Regions from separate parts of the Dickeya parazeae Ech586 genome, predicted to be linked through region 1. Evidence: predicted binding sites of a transcription regulator. Region 1 holds the regulator's gene; each other region holds the start of a gene.

Evidence for each region. The regulator LexA, encoded in region 1, represses DNA repair genes until DNA is damaged. The targets are predictions, from matches to a motif close to TNCTGTATGTACATACAGNA.
Region 2: the regulator LexA is predicted to act here: its motif matches at 3,291-3,310, upstream of dinB (DNA polymerase IV).
Region 3: the regulator LexA is predicted to act here: its motif matches at 1,824-1,843, upstream of sulA (SOS-induced cell division inhibitor SulA).

The regions. Positions count from the first base shown of each region.
Region 1 covers NC_013592.1:603,054-608,955, reverse strand. Annotated here, with positions in the region: gene DD586_RS02760 (LysR family transcriptional regulator) at 1-515, opposite strand, end outside; gene DD586_RS02755 (pirin family protein) at 625-1,332, shown strand; gene zur (zinc uptake transcriptional repressor Zur) at 1,468-1,977, shown strand; gene lexA (transcriptional repressor LexA) at 2,201-2,812, opposite strand; gene DD586_RS02740 (diacylglycerol kinase) at 2,922-3,287, opposite strand; gene plsB (glycerol-3-phosphate 1-O-acyltransferase PlsB) at 3,416-5,902, shown strand, end outside.
Region 2 covers NC_013592.1:3,693,567-3,699,468, forward strand. Annotated here, with positions in the region: gene DD586_RS16130 (hypothetical protein) at 225-419, shown strand; gene pepD (beta-Ala-His dipeptidase) at 686-2,146, shown strand; gene dinB (DNA polymerase IV) at 2,219-3,277, opposite strand; gene dpaA (peptidoglycan meso-diaminopimelic acid protein amidase) at 3,600-4,325, shown strand; gene DD586_RS16150 (class II glutamine amidotransferase) at 4,296-5,063, opposite strand; gene lpcA (D-sedoheptulose 7-phosphate isomerase) at 5,132-5,713, opposite strand.
Region 3 covers NC_013592.1:3,377,582-3,383,483, forward strand. Annotated here, with positions in the region: gene yccS (YccS family putative transporter) at 1-1,015, shown strand, start outside; gene DD586_RS14810 (TfoX/Sxy family DNA transformation protein) at 1,016-1,645, opposite strand; gene sulA (SOS-induced cell division inhibitor SulA) at 1,865-2,359, shown strand; gene ompA (porin OmpA) at 2,723-3,787, shown strand; gene DD586_RS14825 (aldo/keto reductase) at 4,753-5,715, opposite strand.

The sequences.
Region 1 (5,902 bases):
CTCTTCATTGAATAAAGCTTGCGGGTGTTGATTTCCGAAGACGAACGAAAGTGCATGTCCGGCGCGATAACAATATCCGCCCGTCCTTGCTCAAGCCGCTCCCATGCTCCTGCCAGTACCTCCGTCAATAATGACACCTGGGTATTGGCCTTAAGCGACAGCTTATCCAGCAAAGGGAAAAACCGCTCGGTCGGCACCAGCGCTTCCATCACAATGGTCAGATGGGTTTCCCATCCACGTGCCAGCGCTTCGGCATCCGTCGTCAACTTGTCGGCAGCTTCCAGCAAGATGCGCCCACGCTCCAGCAACATTCGCCCGACATTGGTGAATTTCGTGCGATGCCCGGAACGGTCGAACAATACGACATCCAGCTCATCTTCCAGTTTCTGCATGGTATAACTCAGGGCAGAAGGTACACGCCCCAGCTCATCGGCCGCGGCGGCAAAACTTCCCCGGCGATCGATAGCATCCATGACTCTCAAGGCTTCCAGTGTTAGTGCCCGTTCCTTTGCCATTTACTCACTCATTCAGGATTTTTGAACGTACCGACCAGATTAACTGGCTAACAATCCATCGTCCAGACAATTACTATCGCCTTATCAATAATTCTCAGGGTCGAATACCATGATCATTAGCAGAGCAGCAGAACAATGCGGCCAGGCTGACTATGGCTGGTTGCAGGCGCGCTATACCTTTTCTTTCGGTCATTACTTTGATCCTGATCTGCTGGGCTTTGCCTCGCTGCGGGTACTCAATCAGGAAGTACTGGCCCCCGGCGCCTCCTTTCAGCCACGTTCCTATCCTCGCGTGGATATCCTGAATATCATCTTGCAGGGTGAAGCAGAATATCGCGATAGCAACGGCAACCATACCCGGGCCAAAGCTGGCGAAGCCTTGTTGCTCGCCACGCAACCCAATATCAGCTACAGCGAGCACAATACTGGCAGTGAGACGCCGCTGACCCGGCTACAACTGTGGCTGGACGCGTGTCCGACACGGGAGAACCAGTGTCTGCAACGGTTGCGGGTGGAAGAGCAACAGCCTTATCAATTAATTGCATCGCCGGATGAATCGGCTAACGCCCTCCATCTGCGTCAGCAGGTCTGGATTCACCATGTAAATCTAGCCGCCGGTGAACAACATCACCTGACACTGAACGGCAACCGGGCTTATCTGCAGTCGATTTACGGCACTCTGCATATTAATGGGAATAGTGCACCGATACCGAGCGTATTGCGTTGTGGCGACGGTGCGTTTGTTCAGCAGGAAAAGAGCGTTATCATTCGGGCAGAAACCGCCGCACGTGCATTACTGATAGACCTGGTAGTCTAAGTGACTTCGGGCTCACCAGACGAAGTCCCCTAATGCGGGAGCCACCCAAGTAACCTTGATGTCCCTATCTCGGCGTTTTTGTCCAGTCATGATACTATGCCGGGATAATTTCACACTCGCTTCAGGGTTACTGCTATGGATTCAACCAATCCGGACAAACTTGTTGCCCAGGCTGAAAGGCTTTGTCAGCAACGCAATGTACGTCTGACTCCTCAACGTCAGGAGGTGTTGCGTTTGATGGCCCTGCAGCCTGGTGCGATCAGCGCATATGATCTGCTGGATCTGCTCCGTGTTTCCGAGCCGCAGGCTAAACCCCCCACCGTCTATCGCGCACTGGATTTTCTGCTGGAACAAGGTTTTATCCACAAGGTGGAATCCACCAACAGTTATGTGCTGTGCCATCATTTCGAGGAGCACAGCCATACGTCGGCGCTGTTTATCTGCGATCGGTGTGGACAAGTAACAGAACGCCAGACGGAAGGGGTGGAAGAAACCCTGCACCAGTTAGCCAAACAGGCAGGTTTTGCCTTGCGTCACAGCGTGGTGGAAGCGCATGGTTTGTGTGGCGAATGCCAACAGGTTGAATCTTGCGAACATCGGGACAGTTGCCATCACGATCACAGCATCCCTGTTAAAAAACGCTGAACAGCGAAAACGACGACGTGCCGAGTGTGAAGCGTTGCTTCACACTGTTTTATCCTGATGTCTCTTGAATCTATTGCTTCTCCTGAATTCATTTCTGAATTCATCGCCCTTCCCTGACGCAAACCGGAGATCAAACCGGGAGATAAAGGTGCCCATCCAGACACACCGGACACCAGTATGGGCAATGCGCATCACCCATCAAGGGCGGACTGGAAAAGGGGCGTCAGCTCCAGTCGCTATTGCGGATAACACCCACCGCCAACCCTTCAATGGAGAAGTTTTGCTCACGCAAATCGACAACGATCGGTGAAAACTCTTTATTTTCTGCCAGCAACTGCACAATATTGCCCTGCTTTTTCAAGCGTTTAACCGTCACTTCATCTTCAATACGTGCGACAACAACCTGACCGTTACGCACATCCTGCGTTTTATGTACCGCCAGCAGGTCGCCATCCAGAATACCGATGTCTTTCATCGACATCCCACTCACCCGCAGCAGAAAATCAGCGCTGGGTTTAAACATGGCGGGATCAACCTGATAGTGACATTCGATATGCTGCTGAGCCAGCAGCGGTTCACCGGCGGCGACACGGCCAATTAGCGGCAAACCTTGATCTTCTTCTTCCATCAACAGGCGGATTCCGCGAGAAGCGCCCGTCACGATTTCAATGACGCCTTTACGCGCGAGCGCCTTGAGGTGTTCTTCGGCTGCATTGGGCGAGCGGAAGCCCAACTGACTGGCAATTTCGGCCCGGGTGGGCGGCATACCGGTTTGTGAAATATGATCGCGAATCAGATCATAAACCTGCTGTTGTCTGGTAGTTAGCGCTTTCATTCCGCCCCCTGTTTGTTTATACAGTTTCGCTGTGAGTATATACAGGGAAAGTGCCTATGGGAACCGCGAGATCGCTATTGCACGGATTTTTCTGTGATTATGCAGAGCGTCACGCAAAACGGCTCCACAGTATCGCGCTCCACACGACTGCCGCCAGCAGACAGGCGACGAATACCGCCGCCGAGCCGATATCTTTGGCCCGGCCTGACAATTCGTGGTAATCCGTACCGACGCGATCCACCACCGCTTCAATCGCGCTATTGACCAGCTCAAACAGTACGATCAGCACGACTGCACCGATCAACAGCAGTCGTTCCACCATGGAGACTGGCAACCAACAGGCAATAATCACCGCGGCAAGCGTAAGCAGTAGTTCCTGTCGAAACGCCGCCTCATGCTGCCATGCCTGTTTCAATCCTTGCAGCGAATAACCCGTCGCTTTGATGATGCGGGTCATTCCGGTTGCTTTGTTCATGCGTACTCCGCCTTTAATTTGTGATTGGCCATGATTTTAACGCGCCCCACAGGTTTCATCACCACAGATATCCTGTCTGGTTTCTGGTATCCTTGGCCCGAATTGCTAACAAGAGGCTTCTGGTTGTTATGTCAGGTTGGCGTATAATTTACTATAAACTACTGAATTTCCCGCTAAAATTACTGGTTAAAAGTAAGGTCATTCCACAGGATCCCATTAATGAACAACGGTTGGATCCGGCGCGGCCCATTTTCTATGTCCTGCCTTACAACTCCAAGGCGGATTTGCTGACTCTGCGCACGAAATGTCTGGAGCAAGGCCTGCCCGATCCGTTGCAACCGCTGCAGATCGACGGAAAAACCTTACCGAGCTACGTTTTCGTTAATGACGGTCCGCGTCTGTTCCGTTATTACGTGCCTAAACAGCAGTCAATAAAGCTGTTCCACGATTATCTGGATTTGCACCGTAACAATCCGCAACTCGATATACAGATGGTGCCGGTATCCGTCATGTTCGGTCGTTCGCCCGGTCGCGAAGGGCAGAGCCAAGGCACACCGCATCTGCGCCTGTTGAACGGTATTGAAAAATTCTTCGCCGTGTTATGGCTGGGACGCGACAGCTTTGTACGTTTCTCCGTCCCCGTATCACTGCGTTACATGGCGACCGAGCACGGCACCGATAAGACTATCGCCCACAAACTGGCGCGCGTAGCACGGATGCACTTTTCTCGTCTGCGGCTGGCGGCAGTCGGCCCGCGCTTGCCGGTCCGTCAGGAACTGTTCAATAAGTTGTTGTCTTCCCGCGCTATCGCCAAAGCGATTGACGATGAAGCCCGGGTTAAAAAGATTTCGCATGACAAAGCCCAGCAAAACGCCATCACGCTGCTGGAAGAGATTGCCGCCGACTTCTCTTACGAAGCCGTGCGGTTATCAGACCGTGTACTGAGCTGGACCTGGAACCGCTTGTACCAAGGCATCAACGTGCATAATGCCGAACGGGTACGTCAGCTGGCACAAGACGGACACGAAATCGTCTATGTTCCCTGCCACCGCAGTCACATGGACTATCTGCTGCTCTCCTACGTTTTGTACCATCAGGGCCTGGTGCCACCGCATATCGCTGCTGGCATCAACCTTAACTTCTGGCCGGCTGGCCCCATTTTCCGTCGCCTTGGCGCTTTCTTTATCCGCCGCACGTTCAAGGGCAACAAACTCTATTCCACGCTGTTTCGCGAGTATCTGGGTGAATTGTTCACGCGGGGTTATTCGGTGGAATACTTTGTCGAAGGCGGCCGTTCCCGTACCGGTCGTTTGCTGGAACCTAAGACCGGCACGCTGGCCATGACCATTCAGGCGATGCTGCGCGGCGGGACTCGCGCTATCACATTGGTGCCGATTTACATCGGCTATGAGCATGTGATGGAGGTGGGCACCTACGCGAAAGAACTGCGCGGCGCGACCAAAGAAAAAGAAGGTTTCCTGCAAATGGTGCGCGGGTTACGCAAACTGCGTAACCTCGGTCAGGGATATGTGAACATCGGCGAACCGCTGTCGTTGACCACGTACCTCAACCATCACGTACCGCAGTGGCGTGATGCCATCGATCCTATCGATCCGCAACGACCGGCCTGGTTGACGCCAACCGTGCAGGATATCGCCGATAACATCATGGTGCGTATCAACAATGCCGCAGCAGCCAACGCGATGAACCTGTGTTGTACTGCGCTGCTCGCCTCCCGTCAGCGGGCGTTAACCCGTGAGCAGATGGAAGAGCAACTGGAGTGTTACCTGCAACTGCTGCGTAATGTCCCTTACAACCAGGATGCCACCGTGCCGAATCGGACCGCCGCCGAGCTGCTGGATCACGCGCTGGGTATGGATAAGTTTGAGGTGGAGAAGGATAACGTCGGCGACATCATCATCCTGCCACGCGAGCAGGCGGTGTTGATGACGTACTATCGCAATAACATCCAGCATATGCTGGTACTGCCGTCGTTGGTTGCCAGCATCGTAATGCACTGCCGTCGTATCACGACCACAGAGCTGTTACGCCAGATAACGCTGATTTATCCGCTGCTGCAGGCTGAATTGTTCCTGCATTACGAGAAAACCGCACTGGCGAGTGTACTGAATGACCTGATCGCTGAGCTGGCGAATCAGCAACTGATTCAGACTCGAGATGATGTGCTGGAACTGAACCCTGCGCGTATCCGTACGTTGCAATTGTTGGCCGCCGGTGTGCGTGAAACACTGCAGCGCTATGCCATTACGCTGGCATTACTGAGTGCTAACCCGTCCATCAGCCGTGGTGCGCTGGAGAAAGAAAGCCGCAGCATGGCGCAGCGTCTGTCTGTATTGCATGGCATCAATGCGCCAGAGTTTTTCGACAAGGCGGTCTTCTCAACGCTGGTCAACACATTGCGTAACGAAGGGTACGTCAGCGATACGGGTGAAGCCGTGCTGGAACATGTGCAGGCGATTTACGCCATACTGGGTGAACTGCTCACGCCAGAAGTCAAACTCACCATTGAAAGTGCCAGCCTGGCGCAGGAAAGCAGCGAGAGCGAACCCGCTGTGAGTTTGGCTGAAAAGGAAAAAGAAAAGGAAGACGTCGAG
Region 2 (5,902 bases), 1.7 Mb from region 1:
ATCCCAGCCAACGATGAGGTCGGCTTAATCAGAATCAGAAGGGGAAAATAAGGTTGCGCGAGATTATAGATAGCTGAGAAGACAAAAACCAGTATTTATGCACACACTGGCAACTGGTAACTCACCGTAATTAATTAACCGTTCGTAATGTGAAAAAGTTATTAGACGTGATGTTACAGATGCGTTACAAACAAGGAGAACAGAAAATAGCCAGGAGAATAGCCATGACGATGTTTGACAGTTTCCTCCTTGCACAACTGGATGTGTTCGCCCCTTTCTTTGTTATCACCATACTGACGGTGATTTGCTTCGAACTGAGCATCAGCTTGCGCTTGTTGCGCCAACGCCAACCAGCTTTGACCCCGATTGTAATTCATCGGCATGACGCTACGTCCGATTCGCCACGCCACACCGACTAATCACGCAGACCGGGAAGAGGGCTCCCCCTCTTCTCCGGACTTTCTTCCCAGGATTGTATTGCCTGAATTCGCGCTCACGTATTCCGCCGTCTTCCACCTTCCGCCCCGTCAGCCATGCATAATCCTTATACCGCGGACATTCTCTCCCGCCGTGGGAAAGTGGTATTCTGTACTGACGTGCCTGCGTCTTCAGGCGATCAATAACCATGTTGCTCTGGCATCACACGCCGTTTGTCGCGTGAATGCCTAACTGGAGAGGTTCAATAGTGTCTGCTTTGTCTCAACTCTCCCCACAGCCGCTGTGGGATATTTTTGCCAAAATCTGCTCTATTCCACATCCGTCTTACCATGAAGAAGCACTGGCTGCGTATATTCTGTCATGGGCAAAGGAGCGCGGCCTTCACTCGGAACGCGATCAGGTTGGCAATATTCTGCTGCGTAAACCGGCGACACCCGGCATGGAAAATCGTAAACCGGTAGTGATCCAGGCGCATCTGGATATGGTGCCGCAGAAAAACAACGACACGGTACACGACTTCACTACCGACCCCATCCAGCCTTATGTCGATGGCGAGTGGATCAAAGCGCGCGGTACGACGCTTGGCGCAGACAACGGCATCGGCATGGCTTCGGCACTGGCGGTGTTGTCTGACGACAGCGTAGAGCACGGGCCGCTGGAAGTGCTGCTGACCATGACGGAAGAAGCCGGTATGGACGGTGCGTTCGGCCTGCAACCCAACTGGCTTCAGGGCGATATTCTGATCAATACCGATTCGGAAGAAGAAGGCGAAGTTTACATGGGATGTGCGGGCGGTATCGATTTTCTGACCCGTCTGCCGTTACAGCGCGAAGCCGTTCCAGCCGGTTACCAGACGCTGAAACTGGTCATCAAGGGGCTGAAAGGCGGCCATTCCGGTTGCGACATTCACCTGGGGCTTGGCAACGTCAATAAACTGCTGGCGCGTTTTCTGGCGCACTACGCCACCGAGCTGGATCTGCGGGTTATCGACCTGCACGGCGGCACACTGCGCAACGCGATTCCGCGTGAAGGTGCGGTGACCCTGGCGGTATCCGCTCATCACGTGGATGCCCTGAAAGACGCCGCGCAAGCCTATCTGGCCGTCCTCAAACATGAGCTCGCCGCCGTAGAAAAAAATATCACCTTGCTGCTGGAAACCACAGAAAGCGCCACGACTGCGCTGACTACCGCCAGCCGGGATCGTTTCATCGCGCTGTTGAACAGCACACCGAATGGCGTTATCCGCATGAGTGACGACATCAAAGGCGTGGTGGAAACGTCGCTAAACGTTGGCGTCGTCAGTATGACCGAGACGCAGGCAGACATTCACTGTCTGATCCGCTCGCTGGTCGATAGCGGTAAAGACTACGTGGTCAGCATGCTGACTTCGCTGGGCGAACTGGCGGGTGCTGATACCGAGGCCAAGGGCGGCTACCCTGGCTGGCAGCCGGATGCACAGTCACCTGTGATGCATCTGGTACGCGAAACGTACCAGAAGCTGTTCGGTAAAACCCCCAACATCATGGTGATCCATGCCGGTCTGGAGTGTGGTTTGTTCAAGAAACCGTATCCAGATATGGATATGGTTTCCATCGGGCCAACCATCAGAGGCCCACACTCACCGGATGAACGGGTTCATATCGCCAGCGTCGGTCAGTACTGGACGCTGCTGACGGCGTTGCTGAAAGCCATTCCGGAACGCGCCTAATCTGCGCCGGTGATGCCTGCTAATGCGGGCATCACCGCCAGATACCGAAACACGTTCGTTTACTGCCAAACGTCAATCCCACGGCAAGAGCAGTTGCCGTTCCAGCTGTGGGTCCATCAACGACACATGCAACCCCACCAGCCTCACGCCCCGGGCATCACGCCGCTGCTCCCAACTTTCACGCGCCAGCCTTAGCAAATCCGGCTTATTGAGTACCGGCCAGACATGCTCCTGCGTGGTCTGACGAAAATCATCAAATTTCAGTTTGACCCCCTGGCGGGCGATATGCAGATCCGGACGAACACGTCGCAGGCGTAGCTCCAGCTCGTCGTACAATCGTTCAATCAGCGCTTCGCAGGCAGTCCAGTCGTGAATATCCCGTGCCAGGGTCTTTTCTACGCCAACGGATTTTCGTAGGCGATCCGGCGAGACCTGGCGCTCATCAATACCGTGGCAGCGCTCCCACAACACCCGGCCGAATTTACCGAATTCCCGCAATAGTTCGCTCAGAGGGTAACGACGGACATCCGCACAGGTATGTAAACCGCACTCTGCCAGCCGTCGGGCGGTCACGTTGCCGACACCGGGGATTTTTTCCAGCGGCAACGCCAGCAGAAACGCCTCCATCTGCGTGGGGGCAATGACACACTGCCCATTGGGTTTGTTCTGTTCAGAAGCAACCTTAGCGAGAAATTTGATGGGTGCGACACCTGCCGATGCCGTCAGATGCAGTTCATCAAAAATCGTCTGGCGAATTTCCTGTGCCATCAGGGTGGCGGAACCCCCGCAGTGCGGGCTATCCGTCACATCAAGGTAGGCTTCATCCAGCGACAGCGGTTCAATCAACGAGGTATAGCGGGAAAATATCGCGCGGATCTGGAGGGAGGTGGCTTTGTAAACCTCCATACGGCCGGGCAACAAGGTCAAATGCGGGCACAGTCTCAACGCGGTAGCCGTCGCCATCGCACTGCGGACGCCATAACGGCGCGCTGGGTAGTTGGCGGTACAAATCACACCGCGGCGATCGGCACTGCCGCCAATCGCCAGCGGGATATCACGCAGGCGCGGATTATCCCGCATCTCTATTGCGGCGTAAAAGCAATCCATATCAACATGAATGATTTTGCGCATCGCCCCTCCAATTAACTGGATAAATATACAGTTAATTTTTGCGACAGGCAATATCTTCTCTTAACGTGATGCCACCCAGTCAATACGGCAGCGTGATTAGCCTGGCGCTATCAGCCGGAATAGTCCGATTTTTTATTCTTTTTTCCTTCCTGAATAAAACAGATACGGTGATAATGTGGTGGCGCGACTTGACATCAGGCTATCCCTCGCTATGGGGCATAGCCTAATGGCAGGACCAAGCCTGACAGATAAGGGAATACGGGGGCATCACCGCCACACGCCGTATCAGACAGAATCACAGTGCCAATAATCAGGATTAACAATGCACAAAGTCGCGTTTTCGCTTGCGATGTTGTTTATTTTACCTTCCGTCGCCATCAGCAATAGCTACGCCAATCAGGTCTCTCCGGTAGCGACAGAAACCAAACAGCAGGTTGCTGGTTCACCGGTTTATATTCAGATCTTCAAGGAAGAACGGGTGCTGGAGCTTTATGCCATGATTGGCGGCGAATACAAACTGGTACAGAGTTACCCGATTTGTAAATACTCCGGCGGTCTGGGTCCTAAAATGACCGAAGGCGACTTCAAAAGCCCGGAAGGGTTTTATCAGGTTGATTTAAAACAGCTTAAACCGGACAGCCACTATTATCGCGCCATTAATGTCGGCTTTCCGAACGAGTACGACCGCGCGCACGGTTATTCCGGTCGTTACCTGATGATTCACGGTGAGTGTGTGTCTATCGGCTGCTACGCCATGACCAACAAATACATCGAAGAGATTTACACTTACGTGGAGAAAGCACTGCGCAACGGGCAGCAGAAAGTCGAGCTGGCGATTTATCCGTTCCGCATGACCGAGCAGAACATGAAGCGCCACAGCCGCTCCAACTACTATAAATTCTGGAGTCAGTTGCAGCCGGGCTACGCTTACTTCAACCGCATGCATCAGCCGCCAGCGGTGTCGGTGCTCAACGGGCAGTACGTGGTTAACCAGTCCGCGCCCGTTGGTCAGCCAGAATCACATTACGCGCTCGCCAAAACAAAATAACGCGAACTCGCCTGGCAGAATCCGATGCCAGGTTTCGTTGCCGGTCAGCGGTTGCGTCGCCAGCACAGTGACCACATCGTTAGGTGTGGTCTGCTGCTGAAAGTCTATCTCAACATCGTCATCCAGTAAGGTCGCTTTGCCAAACGGTGCTCGCCGGGTGATCCAGTGCAAGTGCGTCGAGCAAAATCCCATCACGAACTGCCCGTCCGACAGCAACATGTTAAACACTCCTTTTTTGCGTAGCTGCTCCGCCAGTGTGGCGATGTAGCGAAACACAGCAGGCCAGTTAGACGGCGTACGCGGGTAGCGTTGCGACAACTGGTACAACAGCCAGCAAAACGCGTACTCGCTATCCGTTTCCCCAACCGGACGAAAATGGCCGGTTTTCAAACGCCGATACCCCTTAAGCTGACCATTATGGGCGAACGTCCAGTTCCGGCCCCACAACTCGCGGGTAAACGGGTGGGTATTTTCCAGCGCGACCGCGCCACGGTTGGCCTGACGGATGTGAGAAACCACCGCGCAGGATTTAATAGGATAGTTCTGCACCAATTCGGCAATCGGCGAGGTAAAGCTGGGTAGAGGGTCTTTAAAGGTACGGCAGCCGTTTCCTTCGTAGAACGTAATCCCCCAGCCATCACGGTGCGGCCCGGTACGGCCGCCCCGCTGCATCAGGCCGGTAAAACTGAAACAGATATCCGTTGGGACGTTGGCACTCATCCCAAGCAGTTCACACATGTCTGGTTCCTTTCACTACTACTGCTGCTACTGCTGCGCGTATGACGACGGCGCCTCATGGCAGGCAATCAGTTGCCAGCCATTTCCTTTTCAATCAACTGGATCAGAATATGGATAGCCTTGATGTGCACTTCCTGAATCCGGTCAGCGTAACCGAAATGCGGTACGCGAATTTCCACATCGGCGGTACCGGCCATTTTGCCACCATCTTTGCCGGTCAGTGTAATCACCTTCATACGCTTGGCACGGGCCGCGCTGATAGCCTTGATGATGTTGCCGGAATTACCAGAAGTGGAAATCCCCAGCAGGACATCCCCTTCACGTCCCAGCGATTCGACATAACGGGAGAACACGAAGTCATAGCCAAAATCGTTACTGACACAGGACAGATGGCTTGGGTCAGAAATGGCGATAGCCGGGTAACCAGGGCGGTTTTCACGGTAGCGGCCGGTGAGTTCTTCAGCGAAATGCATAGCGTCACAATGAGAACCGCCGTTACCGCAGGAGAGCACCTTTCCGCCTGCCTTGAAGGCATCCGCCAGCAAAACCGCCGCATCCTGAATTGCCTGAATATTGGCATCATCACTTAAAAATGTATTCAGTGTGGATGCCGCTTCTTTCAGCTCATTACGGATTAAGTCCTGGTACATGGAATCCTCTCATTCAATGACATCATGATATGTAGGCGGAGCCTCTGGTGAGGCATGGGGTGAAACATCGGGTCATGATGAACCCTGTTACCGGGCGATGCCCGCCATTCCACGCCATAAAGAGACGCAACCTGTATTGCCGTGCAGTGTAGCGGATCGCCCAAACGACGAGAAGCAGACAATTGCCAA
Region 3 (5,902 bases), 2.0 Mb from region 1:
GTTTCGTCACGCGGTGCGTATGTCGCTGGTGCTGTGTGTCGGCTATGCGATTATTCAATTTACCGGTTTACACCACGGTTACTGGATCCTGCTGACCAGCCTGTTTGTCTGCCAGCCTAACTATAACGCCACTCGCCGACGTCTGGCGCTGCGTATCCTCGGAACGTTGGGCGGGGTACTGATCGGAGTGCCGCTGCTATACATCGTGCCGTCACTGGAAGGACAACTGGCGTTAATTGTTATCAGCGGGGTGCTGTTCTTCGCGTTTCGCACGGTGCAATACGCTCAGGCCACGCTGTTTATCACCTTGCTGGTGCTGATGTGTTTTAATCTACTGGGAGAAGGGTTGGAAGTCGCCATCCCCAGAGTCGTCGACACATTACTGGGCTGTGGTATTGCCTGGGCAGCGGTCAGTTTTATCTGGCCAGACTGGCGATTCCGCGGCCTGCCTGCGGTGATCAATAAAGCCATGGACATGAATTGCCGCTACCTCGATGCCATTATGGTGCAATATCATCAGGGCAAAGATAACGGACTGCCTTACCGAATCGCCCGGCGTGACGCCCACAATAGCGATGCGGAACTGGCCTCGGTGGTGTCCAATATGTCGGCCGAGCCGCATGCCCGGCCGGGCTCACTGGAAAACGCCTTCCGGCTGATGTGTCTCAACCATACCTTGTTGGGATATATCTCCACGCTGGGAGCGCATCGGGAACATATTCAGTCGACTGAAACATTGCAATTGCTGAACGACGCCGTTTGTTACGTCGATGATGCGCTTCATCAGGACAATCGCGACCAGACCACGTTGGATAAAGAACTGGAAGCACTGAAACATCGTATCCATAGCCTGTCGCCGGAGCAGGACAGTCAGGAGCAGTTGGTATTACAACAGATTAACCTGATAATCGGCCTGTTGCCGGAACTGACGCAACTGAAAAACCAGATGATTGCTGAAGAAAATCGACCACAGGAACCGATGCATCGGAATCGACAACAGACCTCTGCCCACTAACTAATTCAGTCTGGGTGGTCTCAAGGCTTGGGGACTGGCCTTCTCGAACCACTCAAGCAATTCGCTGCGTATGCCTTGCGGCAGCGCAGCCTGATGTACACCACAAATAGCACCGGCCAATGCCAGTAGTACATTAACGCTCAAATTCTGGCTGATGGTGCGCAGTTTCAGGTAGCTGGTTTTTGCGCCAAGCCGGTGTAGCTCATCGATGTTTCTAATGCCTACCTTCCAGAGTAACCGCTCCAGATCATGATTGATATTTGGCAGGTCTTTTAGCCTGATACAACGCTTTCTGGCTGCTTTATCCTGTCGCGCACCCTGCAAAGATAATCGCGCCAGCTCCAGCAGTGCCGGCTCATCCTGCCAGAGTGACTCCCCAACCAAATAATAATTGAGCGGTACCGGCAAACCGCGTTTGGTATAGATGAGTTTTGGCGCGCACTCTTCGAGAAAAAAGGCTTCATTATGACGAGCCGCCCGCAAATAGAGTTCTCCACCGGATACCAGCGCGAAAATCACTCCATCCGCCGCAATACTGTAACCGCCGAACTGTGAGCGAGAGAAAATAGTTCCCAATGAGGAAAACACGGTTTTCGCCTGTAAAATCCTTTTTTCACATAGCTTTTTCATTACTTATTCCTTGTATTGAATGTTTTTCCCTGTTTACCAAAGACATCTGCAACGGGAACAATTAATTAAACACAGCAAAACCCGGTCTTCAAATACAAAACATGTCATACCGGCAATAACATGACGATTATGCGAAGCGCTTTCAGAAATTCCGGTTGATCTTTGCCCACACAAAAGATACTGTACACCCATACAGTATAGCTGTGAGGTAAAGAAACTATGCGTACTCAAACCATCCGTTCTCGTCATGTCTGCAACACGTCACGCCTGGGTCATAACGCGATGCCTCAAACCGCTTCCAGCGGCTTCATCAGCGAAATCGTCTATGGTGACGACCATCCCATGCTGACGCCGTTACTGCTGCCTTTGTTGCAGCAATTGGGTACGCAATCACGCTGGCTACTTTGGCTTTCCCCACAGCAAAAACTGAGCCGCCTGTGGCTACAACAGACAGGCTTACCGTTGGAAAAGATGATCGAGCTTCATCGCCTCAATCCGGTATCGACCGTTGATGCAATGGAGAAGGCGTTAATGACGGGTAATTACAGCGTCGTTCTGTGCTGGCTGCCAGACGAACTGAATAATGAACAAAAAATGCGGCTGCAAAGAGCGGCACAGCATGGAAATACCTATGGATTCATCATGCGTCCAGAGGGAGAAACAATCACAAGACCCTTTTCCACACTAAAAATTCACTCAAGATTGTATCATTGAATGAATATTAGGATTTTTCTTACAGGGATGTAGCGTGTTATCCGTAGCCCGCGCAAACACAGCGCCGGACGTGTTATTGCGAAGTACTAATATTAAAAGAGATCAGGGTAATCTGACAAAATCGTCCATTATTTGTTAGTAATTATGTATGAACGACTGGTTTTTTCATGGCGTCTGTCACATCATACTTGTAACTTTCTCACCACGTTGTAGACTTTAGCTCGCTGGAGTTGCCCTTTCATAATGCCAGTTCACTGGCAGCACGTAATTAGACCAAGGGCAATATCTCCGAGAAAGGATTTTAACCAAAGGCTAATTAGCTTACAGAGCTGATTGCCGATTTGGATGATAATGAGGCGTAAAATGAAAAAAACAGCTATCGCGATTGCAGTGGCACTGGCTGGCTTTGCTACCGTAGCACAAGCCGCACCGAACGATAACACCTGGTACGCAGGTGGTAAACTGGGCTGGTCCCAGTACCACGATACCAACCTGACTGGCAATGGTTACAACGCAACCAACGCTGCGCAGAACCAGCTGGGTGCCGGCGCATTCGGTGGCTATCAGGCTAACCAGTATCTGGGTTTTGAAATGGGCTATGACTGGCTGGGCCGTATGAAGTATAACGGTGGCAACCAGGGTAGTTTCAAAGCTCAGGGTATCCAACTGGCTGCTAAACTGAGCTACCCGATCGTTGACGATCTGGATGTCTACACCCGTCTGGGTGGTTTTGTATGGCGTGCTGACAGCCATGACAACTCCGGTCGTAACGATAACGACACTGGTGTTTCTCCGCTGGCTGCTGTGGGTGTTGAATACGCAATCACCAAAAACTGGGCAACCCGTCTGGATTACCAGTGGGTGAACAACATTGGTGACGCTGCTACCGTTGGTGGTCGTCCTGACAATGGTCTGCTGAGCGTGGGTGTTTCTTACCGTTTCGGTCAGGAAACTGCTGCTCCGGCTCCGGTTATTGCTCCGGCACCGGCTCCGACCCCGGCTCCGGCTCCGGTTGTTCAGACCAAACGCTTCACCCTGAAGTCTGACGTTCTGTTCAACTTCAACAAAGCAACTCTGAAACCGGAAGGTCAGCGTTCTCTGGACCAGCTGTACACTCAGCTGAGCACCCTGGATCCGAAAGACGGTTCCGTAGTGGTTCTGGGCTTCACCGACCGTCTGGGTTCCGACCAGTACAACCAGACTCTGTCTGCCAAACGCGCACAGACTGTTGTGGATTACCTGGTTCACAAAGGCATCCCGTCGAACAAGATCTCCGCTCGTGGTATGGGTAAAGCCAACCCGGTTACCGGTTCTACCTGTGCTAACGTGAAAGCACGTGCAGCACTGATCGAATGTCTGTCTCCGGATCGTCGCGTAGAGATCGAAGTGAAAGGCATCAAAGACGTAGTGACTCAGCCTCAGGCTTAATTGCCACTGAGCATACGCTAGTGGAAAAGGCGGTAGCCCTATAGTTAATTCTATAGATTTACGTTACCGCTCTTCCCTGCCAGAAAAACAGCCTCTGCTTATGTGAGGCTGTTTTTTATTGGCACCATCCAGTATTTTTCATTCCTGCTTATGCTCCCTCCCATATGATTTGGGGTAGACCTATTTTCGTGTTTTCATGGCTATAAATATTTTCATGAGCACACGTGTCGTCATAAATATAAATGCCTTGCTGGATATAATTACCCTCACTTCATAAACTCTTGCACTAGCTATACGAAATCTCTCCGGCCATACCTATCAGTTTATTGGTATATACCCAAAATAATTCGAGTTGCAGGAAGGCGGCAAGTGAGTGAATCCCGATGAGCTTACTGAGGTAAGTGATTCGGGTGAACGAACGCAGCCAACACACCTGCAACTTGAAGTATGAAGGGTAATTCGATGGCGACCAATAACACGACAGAAAATACCATCAATGATAAATAAACCGATGTCACATCACATACGACAAGCGCTGCTGCCAGGGGAATAGCTCGCAGAGCCTTGCTGGCTCTTACCATCTGAGGATGAAAAGCATAGGTGGATTGTTCAGACTGGTTTCATAACCAATATCACTGTAATGATAAATATCATGGCCCCAATAGCAGGTCGCGCTCAATTAAAATACAAACTGAAATAGCAGTAGTAATATATTTTTATTCCTCATCAGCTCGCAGAAAAAATTGTATTTACTGCGAGCTAAGCCATCAAATCGATTTTCATTAGCGTTCTTTCACCGTAGGGTAAAATATAAACAAGAGGTAACATAACCTCGGTAATGTAGACTACAAATAAAGCTAACCTCACGGTAAATAATATGGTTCACAAGCATGATGGTGGCGATCTGGCTTACTACCAGATCGCCCATGGCTATGCGGTTAGTACACATCAAGCCATGTTCGGCTTCAGGCACTGGCACTATTGAGTTGTTCAATCTCATAAGGCGTTAACGCCAGCCGGGTGGCACTGGCCAACTCCGCAACCTGCTCTACCGAGGTCGCACTGACTATCGGGGACGTCACACTGGGACGCGCTATCAACCACGCCAACGCAACCTGAGCAGGAGTGGTGCGATGAGCCTCCGCAATCTGATCCAATGCGTTCAAAATCGCCAGACCGCGCGGATTGAGATAATGTTCAATCACGCCCTGACCACGGGCACTTTTTACCGAATCGGCGGCCGAGCGATATTTGCCCGACAAAAAGCCGCTCGCCAGCGAGTAATAACCGATCACCCCTAACCCGTTAGCTTTTACTACCGGTTCAAGCGTGGTCTCATAGTGCTGACGATCATACAGGTTGTATTCCGGTTGCAGCGTTTCATAACGCGCCAGGTGGTTATCCTGGCTCACTTGCAGCGCCTGAGCCAGACGCTCACCATCATAGTTGGAAGCGCCGATAGCACGCACCTTGCCTTCGCGAATCAACGTATCGAAAGCCGACAAGGTTTCCTCCAGCGGGGTGTGCTTATCATCCTCATGCGACTGATAGAGATCGATATAGTCTGTTTGCAGACGTCGCAGCGAATCTTCCACCGCCCGGCGGATATAAGCCGCCGATAATCCGTGCCGAACACCGCCCATATTCTTGCCGACTTTGGTGGCAATAATGACGCGATCGCGGTTTCCACGCAGTTTCAGCCAGTTACCGATTATGCTTTCCGATTCGCCGCCCTTATTACCTGGAGCCCAGGCAGAATACACATCGGCGGTATCAATAAAGTAGAGACCTTGACTGAGCAAGGCATCCAGTACCCGAAACGAGGTTGGCTCATCAATAGTCCAACCAAATACGTTGCCGCCAAAGGTCAGTAACGGCACCCGAATTCCCGATTGTCCCAACTCACGTAACGCATCAGACGCAGGCATTGTCATCTCCTTGTGCTTACATTTTCCCTACAACCAACATGCTGGCAGGGAACTTTCATCACAGCATTTTTCGGTCTGGCATGATGAAATATTGAGATATCTCCCAGACAGAAGCGAATGCTATGAGACCCACGCTTTAGTTTAGGTTATTTTCCGCGATATAATTCCGGTTTTGCGTCTTACGTCG